2 regions of the Arthrobacter sp. OAP107 genome follow, and region 2 is predicted to be linked to the other one. Evidence: riboswitches for the same ligand, from Rfam matches in the RefSeq annotation. Region 2 holds a riboswitch; the other holds the start of a gene.
The links. Region 2 has a riboswitch for glycine ahead of cycA (D-serine/D-alanine/glycine transporter). Riboswitches for the same ligand answer to the same signal wherever they lie in the genome.

Region 1 (6,028 bases), 630 kb from region 2:
CACTGGACCAATCGAGGAGGATTCATGAAGGCTTCACCGACACTGACCAATAACATGCAGGCCGTCCTGACGGACCTGATCGAACTGCACATCCAGGGCAAGCAGGCGCACTGGAACATCGTTGGGACCAACTTCAGGGATCTGCACCTTCAGCTCGACGAGATCGTGGACGCCGCCCGTGCCTTCGCCGACGACATCGCCGAGCGCATGCGCGCACTGCATGCCCTGCCGGACGGCCGCAGCGCCACCGTGGCTAAGGCGACCCACCTTCCGCAGTTCCCCGACGGGCTCATCAACACCAAGGATGCGATCGACCGCATCGTGGCAGCACTCGAAGCGGCCGTGGGCACCATGCGCAAGGTCCATGACGAGGTGGATGAGGAAGACCCCACCACCGCTGACCTGCTGCACACCTTCATCGAAAAGCTCGAGCAGTACGCGTGGATGGTGGGTGCCGAGAACATGAAGGCGTCCGCCAGCGTCACGCACCCTGACGCCAAGTAGCGGGCCGGCGGGATATACCGCGCCGAAGGCAACGGGCAACCCGGAGAGGATTCTCTCCGGGTTGCCCTTTTCTGTGCGGGCCGCCTTGCGCCGGGCCGGCTTACCTTGCGCGCGGAATCCGGCGCAGCACGACGGCGGCCAGCACCGACGCTGCGGCCATCAGTACCAGCGCAATCGCCGCGGTGATGTGGACGCCCGAATCAAATGCGGCCCGGGCGGCCGCCGTAAGCCCCTCGGCCAGCGGGGCCGGCAGGGATCCGGCGATCTCCATGGCGCCCGCCAGCGTTTCCCTGGCCTGGTCCGCTGACGCGGCCGGAGCTGCCTGGACAACAGCCGCGGGCAGGGCGAGGTGCTGCTGGTAGGACGCCGTCAGGATGGACCCCAGGATGGCTGTTCCCAGGAGTGATCCCACTTCGTAGCCCGTCTCAGAAATCGCCGCGGCCGCTCCTGCTTTCTCCGCCGGCACCGCTCCCAGAATCAGATCGTTGGAGATGGTCTCGGCCGACCCCACACCCAGTGCCAGGATGAGGAGGGCGGCCAGCAGCGCGGTGGGCCCGGCGTCGTGATTCCCGAACGCAACTATGCCGTACCCGCCGGCGCTCAGCGCCAGTCCCGCCGCCACCACAAAGCCCGGCCGGACCTTCCGGACCAGGGGAACCACGAGAAGGCCCGCCACCACGGTGGCCGTCAGGGCCGGCAGCATGGCGGTGCCCGACTCCGACGGCGACATCCCTTCGAGCAGCTGCAGGTGCTGGGCCAGGAACAGAATGAAGCCGTTGTAGGAGAACAGTGCCAGGATGTTTGCCGTGATCGCCGTGCTGAACACGCGGTTCCTGAACAGTGACATATCCAGCAGGGGGGACCTGCCCGGCAGCGGGGATGCGCGCACCATCGGGGCCGCGAGGGTCTGCTGGCGGCGGACGAATACAAGACCCATGGCCAGTCCGAACGCCAGAACTCCGAGCGGCGCAACGCCCGGTCCCTGCGTGGCCAGTTCCTTGATGCCGTAAACCACCGGTGCCATGGTCAGCATGGACAGCGCCACGCTGGCCAGATCCACTTTGCCCGGGTTGGGGTCCTTGGATTCCGGAATGAGGAAGCGGCCCAGGACCAGCGGCGGCAGCATGATGGGCACGGCCACGAGCAGGACGGCACCCCACCAGAAGCGCTCCACCAGCCAGCCGCCAAAAATCGGCCCGAGCGCTGCGCCGCCGGAGAAGCCTGCGGCCCAGATGGCCACGGCCAGCCGCCGCCTGCCCGGTTCCCGGAAGATGTTGCGGATCAGGGACAGCGTGGACGGCATGAGCATGGCGCCGAAGAATCCGAGGGCCGCGCGGCCGGCGATGAGCCATTCGGCGCTCGGCGCGAAGGCTGATGCCGCGGAGACCACCGCAAAGCCCGAAATGCCCACCAGCAGCAGCCGGCGGCGGCCGATCCTGTCGCCGAGGCTGCCCATCGCCACCAGGAGTCCGGCAAGGACCAGGGCATAGGCATCCACCACCCACAGAAGCTGCACGCCCGTGGGGTCGAGGCTGCGGGCGACCGCCGGAAGGGCGAACGTCAGCGCGGTGTTGTCCACGGCCACCAGGAGGACAGGGAACATCAGCAGGGCCAGGGCGAACCAGTCGCGCACGCCGCCGGCCTGGCTTGCTGAAGTGCGCTCCGGGGAAAATGCTGAGTGCATGGTCATAACTTAACTATACCGTCCAGACGGTACAGTTATAAACCTTGGTGCGGAACCGGGCATGATGGAAGCCATGCCCAGAAAACCGGTCGCCCGCGGCGCAGTCGTTGACGCTTTTGAATCCCTCCTGATCGAGGTGGGGGAGCGTGCCGCCACCCTTGACGCCGTGGCTGCCCGCGCGGGTGTATCAAAAGGCGGGCTCCTGTACCACTTTCCGAACAAGGAAGCGCTGATCGGCGTCCTGCTGGACCGGCTCGATGAGTTTGCGGAGGCGGACGCCCAGGCCATGGCTGCGGCCACCGAGGGTGCGGCCGCCTACTTCATCAGGTCGTCCGTCTGGGCGGACACCCCGCTGGACCGTGCCATCGTTGCCGCGACACGCCTGGCCGAGGTGGCGCACGAGGAGACCCGGCGCCGGTTCGCGCACATCCAGCAGCGGTGGCTGGACGAGATCGCCCGGGACGTCGGGCCGGGCCTGGCCAGGGCCGTCCTGTACATGGGTGACGGACTCTACTTCAACGCCATGCTGTCCATCGGGCCGGCAGCGTCGCCGTCCGAGACCGCGGCCGACGTCGAAAGCCTCCTTTCCGCGCTTGACCGACTCAGGCGGTGAGTGGCGTGTGCCAGCCCACGCTGCCACAGTTTGCAGACGCGTTCCCGGCGTAGGACAATAGCCTCTGTGACAGCTGTCACCGCTCAATTGAATAAGCCTTTGATCTGCGGCGGGAGAGTCCTGCAAGTAGGTACAAGCAGGCGCCGTAGGAGCAAAACCTCCCCAGGAATCTCTCAGGCCCATGTACCGCCGCGGCAAGGCAACTCTGGAAAGCAGCAGGCTGCCGGCCCGGCACGTTCCGCCTTCGCGGACGGTTCAGGGCATGCTCTGCTCACCGACGGTGCAAGCGGTGCTGTGCGAAAGTGCAGCAACGCGGAAACTCTCAGGTCCAATACAGAGCGGGGAGGAACCCGAATCAATGTGGCGTACCCTGCGTCGCCTTAGTTATGGAGTTCCTTTTGACCGTTAATTCAGCCTCCTCGTCCTTCGTCGACCGGCATATCGGCGCCCGCCGCCAGGCCGACGTCGAAGCCATGCTTAAGGCCGTCGGGTACGACACCGTCGACGCGCTGGTTGATACGGCAGTGCCGAACGACATCCGCCAGGACTCCGCGCTGCAGCTCGCCCCGGCGCTGAGCGAGGTTGAAGCCCTCGCCGAACTCCGCAAGCTCGCGGCCAAGAACAAGACCGCTGTGCAGATGATCGGCCAAGGCTATTACGACACCGTGACGCCCCCGGTGATCCGCCGCAACATCCTGGAAGCACCCGCCTGGTACACCGCGTACACGCCCTACCAGCCGGAGATCTCCCAGGGCCGTCTCGAGGCCCTGCTGAACTTCCAGACCATGGTCCAGGACCTCGTAGGCCTGCCCATCGCCAACGCCTCGCTGCTGGACGAAGCAACCGCCGTGGCCGAGGCCGTGCTGCTGATGCGCCGGGCCAACAAGAACGAGACTGCCCACGACGGCAAAACCGTCCTGGATGCGGACTGCCTGCCGCAGACCATCGCAATCGTCAAGGGCCGCGCCGAGGCCCTCGGCTTCGAGGTGGAGGTCGCCGACCTTTCCCAGGGACTGCCCGACGGCGACATCAACGGCGTCGTCCTCCAGCAGCCCGGTGTCTCCGGCCGCGTCTTCAACCACAGTGAAGTCATCGCCGCCGCGAAGGAACGCGGCGCCCTGGTCACCGTGGCCGCTGACCTGCTGGCCCTGACCCTGATCACGCCTCCGGGGGAGCAGGGGGCGGACATCGCCGTCGGCTCCGCCCAGCGCCTGGGCGTTCCGCTGTTCTACGGCGGCCCGCACGCGGCCTACATGGCCGTGCAGAAGGGTCTTGAACGCTCCCTGCCCGGCCGCCTGGTGGGCGTCTCCAAGGACAATGCCGGCGTCCCCGCCTACCGCCTGGCGCTGCAGACCCGCGAACAGCACATCCGCCGCGAGAAGGCCACGTCCAACATCTGCACCGCGCAGGCACTGCTGGCCATCGTCGCGTCCATGTACGCCGTCTACCACGGACCGGAGGGCCTGAAGGCGATCGCCGAAACCGCCCACGGCCACGCGAAGACCCTGGCCGCATCTCTCAAGGCTGCCGGGCTGGACGTCCTGCACACCAGCTTCTTCGACACCGTGACGGTGTCCGTCCCGGGCAAGGCCGCCGGCATCATCGCCGCCGCCGAGCAGAAGGGCATCAACCTCCGCAGCATTGACGCCGACACTGTCGGCATCTCCGCCGATGAAACCACGACGACGGCCATCGTGGCCGACCTGCTCGCAGCCTTCGGTGCAGAGGCAGTGGAAGCGACCGACGGTTTCGCCCTGGACGCCGCCGTCGAACGTTCCTCCGCGTACCTGCAGCACCCGGTGTTCAACACGCACCGCTCCGAGACCCAGCTGCTGCGCTACATCCGCAAGCTCTCCGACCGCGACCTGGCGCTGGACCGCACCATGATCCCGCTGGGTTCGTGCACCATGAAGCTGAACGCCACGGCCGAGATGGAAGCCATCTCCTGGCCTGAGTTCGCCTCCATCCACCCGTTCGCCCCGGATTCCCAGACCGAGGGCTGGCGCGAACTCATCGCCGACCTCGAGGCGCAGCTGACCGAGATCACCGGCTACGACCAGGTGTCCATCCAGCCGAACGCCGGCTCCCAGGGCGAGCTGGCCGGCCTGCTGGCGATCCGCGGCTACCACCTGTCCCGCGGCGACGAACAGCGCAACATCTGCCTGATCCCGGCCTCTGCCCACGGCACCAACGCGGCCTCGGCCGTGCTGGCCGGCATGAAGGTGGTAGTAGTGGCCACCGCCGCCGACGGCACCATCGACCACACCGACCTGTACGCCAAGATCGAGGCCAACAAGGACGCCCTGTCCTGCATCATGATCACCTACCCTTCCACCCACGGGGTGTACGACGCCGACGTCCGCGAGGTCTGCGACGCCATCCATGCGGCCGGCGGCCAGGTCTACATCGACGGGGCCAACCTGAACGCCCTGGTCGGCCTGGCGCAGCCGGGCAAGTTCGGCGGCGACGTCTCACACCTGAACCTGCACAAGACCTTCTGCATCCCGCACGGCGGCGGCGGACCCGGCGTCGGACCCGTTGCAGCCAAGGCGCACCTTGCCCCGTTCATGCCGGGCGACGCGGCCACCTGGACCGAAGGCAACTGCGTTCCGATCTCCGCCTCGCGCTTCGGCTCCGCCGGCGTGCTGCCGATCTCCTGGGCGTACGTGAAGCTCATGGGCGGGGCCGGACTGACCGAGGCCACCAAGTCCGCCCTGCTCGCGGCGAACTACGTGGCAGCCAGCCTTAACGATTTCTTCCCGGTGCTCTACACGGGCGAGGGCGGCCTGGTGGCACACGAGTGCATCCTGGACCTTCGCGAACTCACGGCACGGACCGGCGTGACCGCCGAGGACGTGGCCAAGCGCCTCATCGACTACGGCTTCCACGCGCCCACCCTGGCGTTCCCGGTGGCCGGCACCCTGATGGTGGAACCCACCGAGTCCGAGGACCTGGGCGAGATCGACCGGTTCATCAAGGCCATGATCGCCATCCGCGGCGAGATCGACCAGGTTGCCAACGGCGACTTTACCGTGGAGAATTCCCCGCTGCGCAACGCCCCGCACACCGCGGCCGCCGCGATCAGTTCCGACTGGGACCGCGCCTACCCGCGCGAGCAGGCAGTCTTCCCGGTGCACTCCCTCAAGCAGGACAAGTACTTCCCGCCGGTAGGCCGCATCGACGGAGCCGCAGGCGACCGCAACCTGGTCTGCTCCTGCCCGCCCCTC
Region 2 (6,028 bases):
GTGATCCCGGCTGCATCGCAGTCGCGGAGCAGGCCCGCGAGCTGGGCACGGCTTCCGATGCTTCGGGCGGCCAGATGCGGAATCGCGTTGTAGCCAAGCAGGCCAAGCTGCACCGAGGCTCGCACGGTGGCCTCAACCCCGTGGTGCGGCAGGCAGGTCACTGTCAGCGTTGATCCGGCGGGGACGTGCGCCCGGACTTTGGAAATGATGCCGTCCGTGGGGATGATCTCCAGGCGCACAGGCAATTGGTTCGTCATGAGCAACTCCAGGTCAGGTCAGCGGGAGTGTAGGTGTGGTCTACCTCGATCACCTGCTGCGCAATGATCGGCCCCTCGTCAAGCTCCGAATTCACGTAGTGGGCCGTGGCGCCTACCGTCTTAACTCCGCGCTCATGCGCCTGGTGGTACGGCCTGGCACCCTTGAAGCTGGGCAGGAACGAATGGTGGATGTTGATGGCCTTTCCGGCGAGCCGGGCGGTGGCCGAGTCGCTGAGAACCTGCATGTAACGGGCCAGAACCACCAGTTCGACGGCGGACGCCTCCACCAGTTCCAGGAGCTTGGCCTCCGCTTCCGGTTTGGTCTCCGGAGTCACGGGGATGTGGTGGAACGGGACCCCGTGCCAGGCCGCGAGCCCCTCCAGGTCCGGGTGGTTGGACACGACCGCCGCGATCTCCACCGGCTCATGAAGAAGTGCCCCGCGGTCCGGTCACCGAACTGCTTGAGGTCAACGATGTAGCACTCCTGCCTGAGCAGGAAATCCGCGACCGCCTGGACGATTCCCAGGGAATCCGGGCAATGGAAAGTGAGTACAAACTCACCCTCCACCCCGCGGGTCCGGGCCTCCGCCGTCGGCCTTTCCTCTGTCCTGATCATCCCTTGACGCTTTCCTCCTCCTGGAGACCCCGGACCGCTTGCCCGCGGGCGGCGGTCTCCTCAGCCTTCAGCTCATCCTGGAACGCGGCGTAGCGGGCCAGGTGCGCCGGCCGGCGGCGCAGAACCAGCCAGGCCGCACCGAGCAGGACGAACCAGACGGGCGTGACCAGCAGCGCGGTCAGCGTGTCCGGCTGGGTGGTCAGGGTCCACAGGACGAAGGCGAAGAACGCGAAGGCCACCCACACCATGGGGATGCCGCCGGGCATCTTGAATCTGGAGGCGGTGTGCAGGTGCGGGCGACGGCGCCGGAAGGCGATGTAGCTGGCGAGGATGATCGACCAGACGAACACGAAGCAGACGGCGGAAACGGTGGTGACCATGTCGAACGCCTTGCCCACGTCCTGGCCGGCGTACATGAGCACCACGCCGGAGAGCAGCAGCACGCAGGACAGGAACAGGGCGTTGTTGGGGACCTTGCGGCGGGACAGGCCGCCGAAGGCGGCCGGCGCGTCGCCCTCCTGGGCCAGGCCGTAGACCATGCGCGAGGTGGAGTAGATTCCGGAGTTGGCCGAGGACATCGCCGAGGTCAGCACCACGAGGTTGACCACCGTGGCGGCGGCCCCGAGTCCGGCCAGCGAGAACATCGCGATGAACGGGCTGTGGCCTGCGGCGAACTGGGTCCAGGGCGTGACGGACATCAGGATGATCAGTGCGCCCACGTAGAAGAGCAGCACGCGCACCGGGATGGAGTTGATGGCCTTGGGGAGGTTCTTCTCCGGGTTCTTCGCTTCGGCGGCCGTGGTGCCCACCAGTTCAATGCCCACGAATGCGAACACGGCAATCTGGAAGCCGGCCACGAAGCCCATGAATTCGTTGGGGAAGAAGCCGCCGTGGCTCCACAGGTTGGTGAAGCTGGCCTGTCCGGCGTCGCTCTGGAATCCGGTGAAAATCATGAACATGCCCACCACGATCAGCGCGGCGATGGCGATGATCTTGATGAGGGCAAACCAGAATTCAGTCTCGCCGAACGCCTTGACGGTGGTGAGGTTCAGCAGCAGCAGGATGGCCACCGTGGCCAGGCCCGGGATCCAGAGGGGCAGTCCCGGCCAGAGTTCCTTCGAGTAGCCGGCGATCGCGATGACGTCCGCGATTCCGGTGATCACCCAGCAGAACCAGTAGGTCCATCCGGTGAAGAATCCCGCCCACGGGCCCAGCAGGTCGGCGGCGAAGTCGCTGAACGACTTGTAGTTCAGGTTGCTCAGCAGCAGCTCGCCCATGGCCCGCATGACGAAAAACAGCATGAAGCCGATGATCATGTATACGAAGATCACGGAGGGCCCGGCAGCGGAAATGGTCTTGCCGGAGCCCATGAACAGGCCGGTGCCAATGGCGCCGCCGATGGCGATGAGCTGGATGTGCCGGTTGCTCAGCTGCCGCTCCAGGCGGGGAGCCTCACCGGCTGGCGACCCGCCTGGGGAGGCAGGAGGATGAATCGTCATAAGGAACTCCATCGTTCAAGCGGCCTTGGACGGCCGCACTGATTCGGTTCCTCCCCGCTCTGTATGGGACCTGAGAGATTCCGCGGACAGGGTCGTCCGCTTGCACCGTCGGTGAGACAGGACGTGCCTGCCTGCTTTCCAGAGTTGCCTCGCCGCGGCGGTACGTGGGCCTGAGAGTTTCCTGGGGAGGGTTTGCTCCTACGGCGCCTGCTGAATGTACCGGCAGGGCTCTCCCGCCGCAGATCGTAAGCATTTTCAGTTATGTTGAGAAGAAATTATGCGTTCCGGCGGCGGCCGCCGTTCCGGCCCATGCCGGTAAGCGCAGCCCCGCTGGCCACCGGATCAGTGTGGTCTCGGTCACGAAGAAATGTCAAACGTGGCCCGGATTTGGCATGGACGGAATTGTCCTGTAGCTTGTGAGCCGAATCACCCCACATCTTCATAGCCTTTCGAACCGTGGCGGGAGAGTCCTCCCAGTCATTCACCGGGCAGGCGCCGTAGGAGCAAATCCTCCCCAGGAATCTCTCAGGCCCCCGTACCGCCGCGGCTAGGCAACTCTGGAAAGCAGTTCGGGTAACCGGGCTCACCGACGGTGCAAGCGGAGAACCATCCGCGGAATCTCTCAGGTCCAATACAGAGCGGGGAGGAACCCAATCCATGCCGTGCCATCCGTGGCCGGCCAGACCTGGAGTTCCTCATGACGATTCAATCGCATCCATCAACGTTTGCCGACCGGCATATCGGTGCCCGCCGCCAGGCCGATATCGACATCATGCTCAAGAACATCGGCTATGACACGGTCGATGGCCTCGTTGATACCGCCGTTCCGGCATCCATCCGCCAGGAGAATGCCCTCCGGCTTAGCGCTGCGCTGAGCGAGGTTGAGGTCCTGGCCGAGCTCCGCCGCCTGGCCGCCAAGAACAAGACCGCCGTGCAGATGATCGGTCAGGGCTACTACGACACGGTGACGCCCCCGGTGATCCGCCGCAACGTCCTGGAAGCACCCGCCTGGTACACCGCGTACACCCCGTACCAGCCGGAGATCTCCCAGGGCCGGCTCGAGGCGCTGTTGAACTTCCAGACCATGGTGCAGGACCTGACTGCGCTGCCGGTCGCCAACGCTTCCCTGCTGGATGAGGCCACCGCCGTGGCGGAGGCCGTGCTGCTGATGCGCCGGGCCAACAAGGCGGCAGGAGCCAAGGACGGCAAGACCGTTCTGGACGCCGACTGCCTCCCCCAGACCATTGCCATCGTGCAGGGCCGGGCCGAGGCACTTGGCTTCGAAGTGGAGGTCGCCGACCTGACCCAGGGACTGCCCGACGGCGACATCAACGGCGTCGTCCTCCAGCAGCCGGGCGTTTCAGGCCGGGTATGGGACCAGTCCGGCGTTATCGCCGCCGCCAAGGAGCGCGGCGCGCTGGTCACCGTGGCCGCTGACCTGCTGGCCCTGACCCTGATCACGCCTCCGGGGGAGCAGGGGGCGGACATCGCCGTCGGGACCGCCCAGCGCCTGGGCGTGCCGCTGTTCTTCGGCGGACCGCACGCGGCCTACATGGCGGTGCGCACCGGCATGGAGCGCACGCTCCCGGGCCGCATCGTCGGCGTCTCGAAGGACAATGCCGGCGCCCCCGCCTACCGCCTGGCGCTGCAGACCCGCGAACAGCACATCCGGCGCGAGAAGGCGACATCCAACATCTGCACCGCGCAGGCGCTGCTCGCCATCGTCTCCTCTTTCTACGCCGTCTACCACGGGCCCGACGGCCTGAAGGCAATCGCCGAGACCGTCCACACCAACGCCCGTGTCCTTGCCACCGCCCTCCGGGCGGCAGGCCGCGAACTCGTCAGCGATTCCTTCTTCGACACCCTCACCGTGCGCGTGCCCGGCAAGGCCACCAAGGTCATCACGGCGGCAGAGGCCCGCGGCATCAACCTGCGCCTTATCGACGCGGACACCGTGGGCGTCTCCATTGATGAGACAACGACGGCGGAGGTGCTGTCCGCTGTCGCCGTCGCCTTCGGCGCCGGTCCCGTGGGTGACGCAGCAGGCTTTGAACTCCCCGAAGCCGTACTGCGCACGTCCGCGTACCTGCAGCACCCGGTGTTCAACACGCACCGCTCCGAGACCCAGCTGCTGCGCTACATCCGCAAGCTCTCCGACCACGACCTGGCGCTGGACCGCACCATGATCCCGCTGGGTTCCTGCACCATGAAGCTGAACGCCACGGCCGAGATGGAAGCCATCTCCTGGCCTGAGTTCGCCTCCATCCACCCGTTCGCCCCGGATTCCCAGACGGCCGGCTGGCGCGAGCTGATCGATGGTTTGGAAGCCGACCTCGCCGAGATCACGGGGTACGACCAGGTGTCCATCCAGCCGAATGCCGGCTCCCAGGGCGAGCTCGCCGGCCTGCTGGCGATCCGCGGCTACCACCTGTCCCGCGGCGACGAACAGCGCAACATCTGCCTGATCCCGGCCTCTGCCCACGGCACCAACGCGGCCTCGGCCGTGCTGGCCGGCATGAAGGTGGTAGTAGTGGCCACCGCCGCCGACGGCACGATCGACCACGCCGACCTGTACGCCAAGATCGAGGCCAACAAGGACGCCCTGTCCTGCATCATGATCACCTACCCGTCCACCCACGGGGTGTACGACGCCGACGTCCGCGAGGTCTGCGACGCCATCCATGCGGCCGGCGGCCAGGTCTACATCGACGGGGCCAACCTGAACGCCCTGGTCGGCCTGGCGCAGCCGGGCAAGTTCGGCGGCGACGTCTCACACCTGAACCTGCACAAGACCTTCTGCATCCCGCACGGCGGCGGCGGACCCGGCGTCGGACCCGTTGCAGCCAAGGCGCACCTTGCCCCGTTCATGCCGGGCGACGCCAACAACGCTTCGTCCGGGGGTGGCGTGGCCGGGCATGGCGTTGCGATCAGCGCGTCGCGTTTCGGTTCTGCGGGCGTGCTGCCGATCTCCTGGGCGTACGTGAAGCTCATGGGCGGCCAGGGGCTGACCGACGCCACCAAGTCCGCCCTGCTCGCGGCGAACTACGTCGCGTCGCGGCTGAACGAGTTCTTCCCGGTTCTCTACACCGGCGACAGCGGGCTGGTGGCGCACGAGTGCATCCTGGACCTTCGCGGCCTCACGGCACGGACCGGCGTGACCGCCGAAGACGTGGCCAAGCGCCTGATCGACTTCGGTTTCCATGCCCCCACTCTGGCGTTCCCGGTCGCGGGCACTCTGATGGTGGAGCCCACTGAGTCCGAGGACCTGGCCGAGATTGACCGCTTCATTGACGCGATGATCACCATCCACGCCGAGATCGAGCAGGTCGCCAACGGCGACTTCACCGTGGAGGACAGCCCGCTGCGCAACGCGCCCCACACGGCAGCCGCCCTCGTCAGTTCCAGCTGGAGCCGCTCCTACCCGCGCGAGCAGGCCGCCTTCCCCGTTCCGTCGCTCCGGCAGGACAAGTACTTCCCGCCGGTGGGCCGCATCGACGGCGCCGCAGGCGACCGGAACCTGGTCTGCTCCTGCCCGCCCCTCGAAGCGTTCGAGGACAACACAGCAGCCTTCGAGAACTAAGGAGCAACCATGACCGAGAACTACACCGCCCTTTACGATCAGCACAAGAAAGCCGGCGCCTCGTTCACCGACTTCG

Region 1: another riboswitch for glycine. It lies ahead of gcvP (aminomethyl-transferring glycine dehydrogenase); the one in region 2 lies ahead of cycA (D-serine/D-alanine/glycine transporter).

What each region holds. Positions count from the first base shown of each region.
Region 1 is NZ_JBEPOK010000001.1:4,244,592-4,250,619, reverse strand. It holds gene ABIE00_RS19460 (Dps family protein) at 25-504, shown strand; gene ABIE00_RS19455 (MFS transporter) at 605-2,194, opposite strand; gene ABIE00_RS19450 (TetR/AcrR family transcriptional regulator) at 2,262-2,801, shown strand; glycine riboswitch at 2,902-3,000, shown strand; gene gcvP (aminomethyl-transferring glycine dehydrogenase) at 3,188-6,028, shown strand, end outside.
Region 2 is NZ_JBEPOK010000001.1:4,877,884-4,883,911, forward strand. It holds gene ABIE00_RS22380 (methylenetetrahydrofolate reductase) at 1-257, opposite strand, end outside; partial or broken gene ABIE00_RS22385 (formyltetrahydrofolate deformylase) at 272-873, opposite strand; gene cycA (D-serine/D-alanine/glycine transporter) at 870-2,372, opposite strand; glycine riboswitch at 2,521-2,618, opposite strand; glycine riboswitch at 2,823-2,923, shown strand; gene gcvP (aminomethyl-transferring glycine dehydrogenase) at 3,070-5,952, shown strand; gene gcvT (glycine cleavage system aminomethyltransferase GcvT) at 5,962-6,028, shown strand, end outside.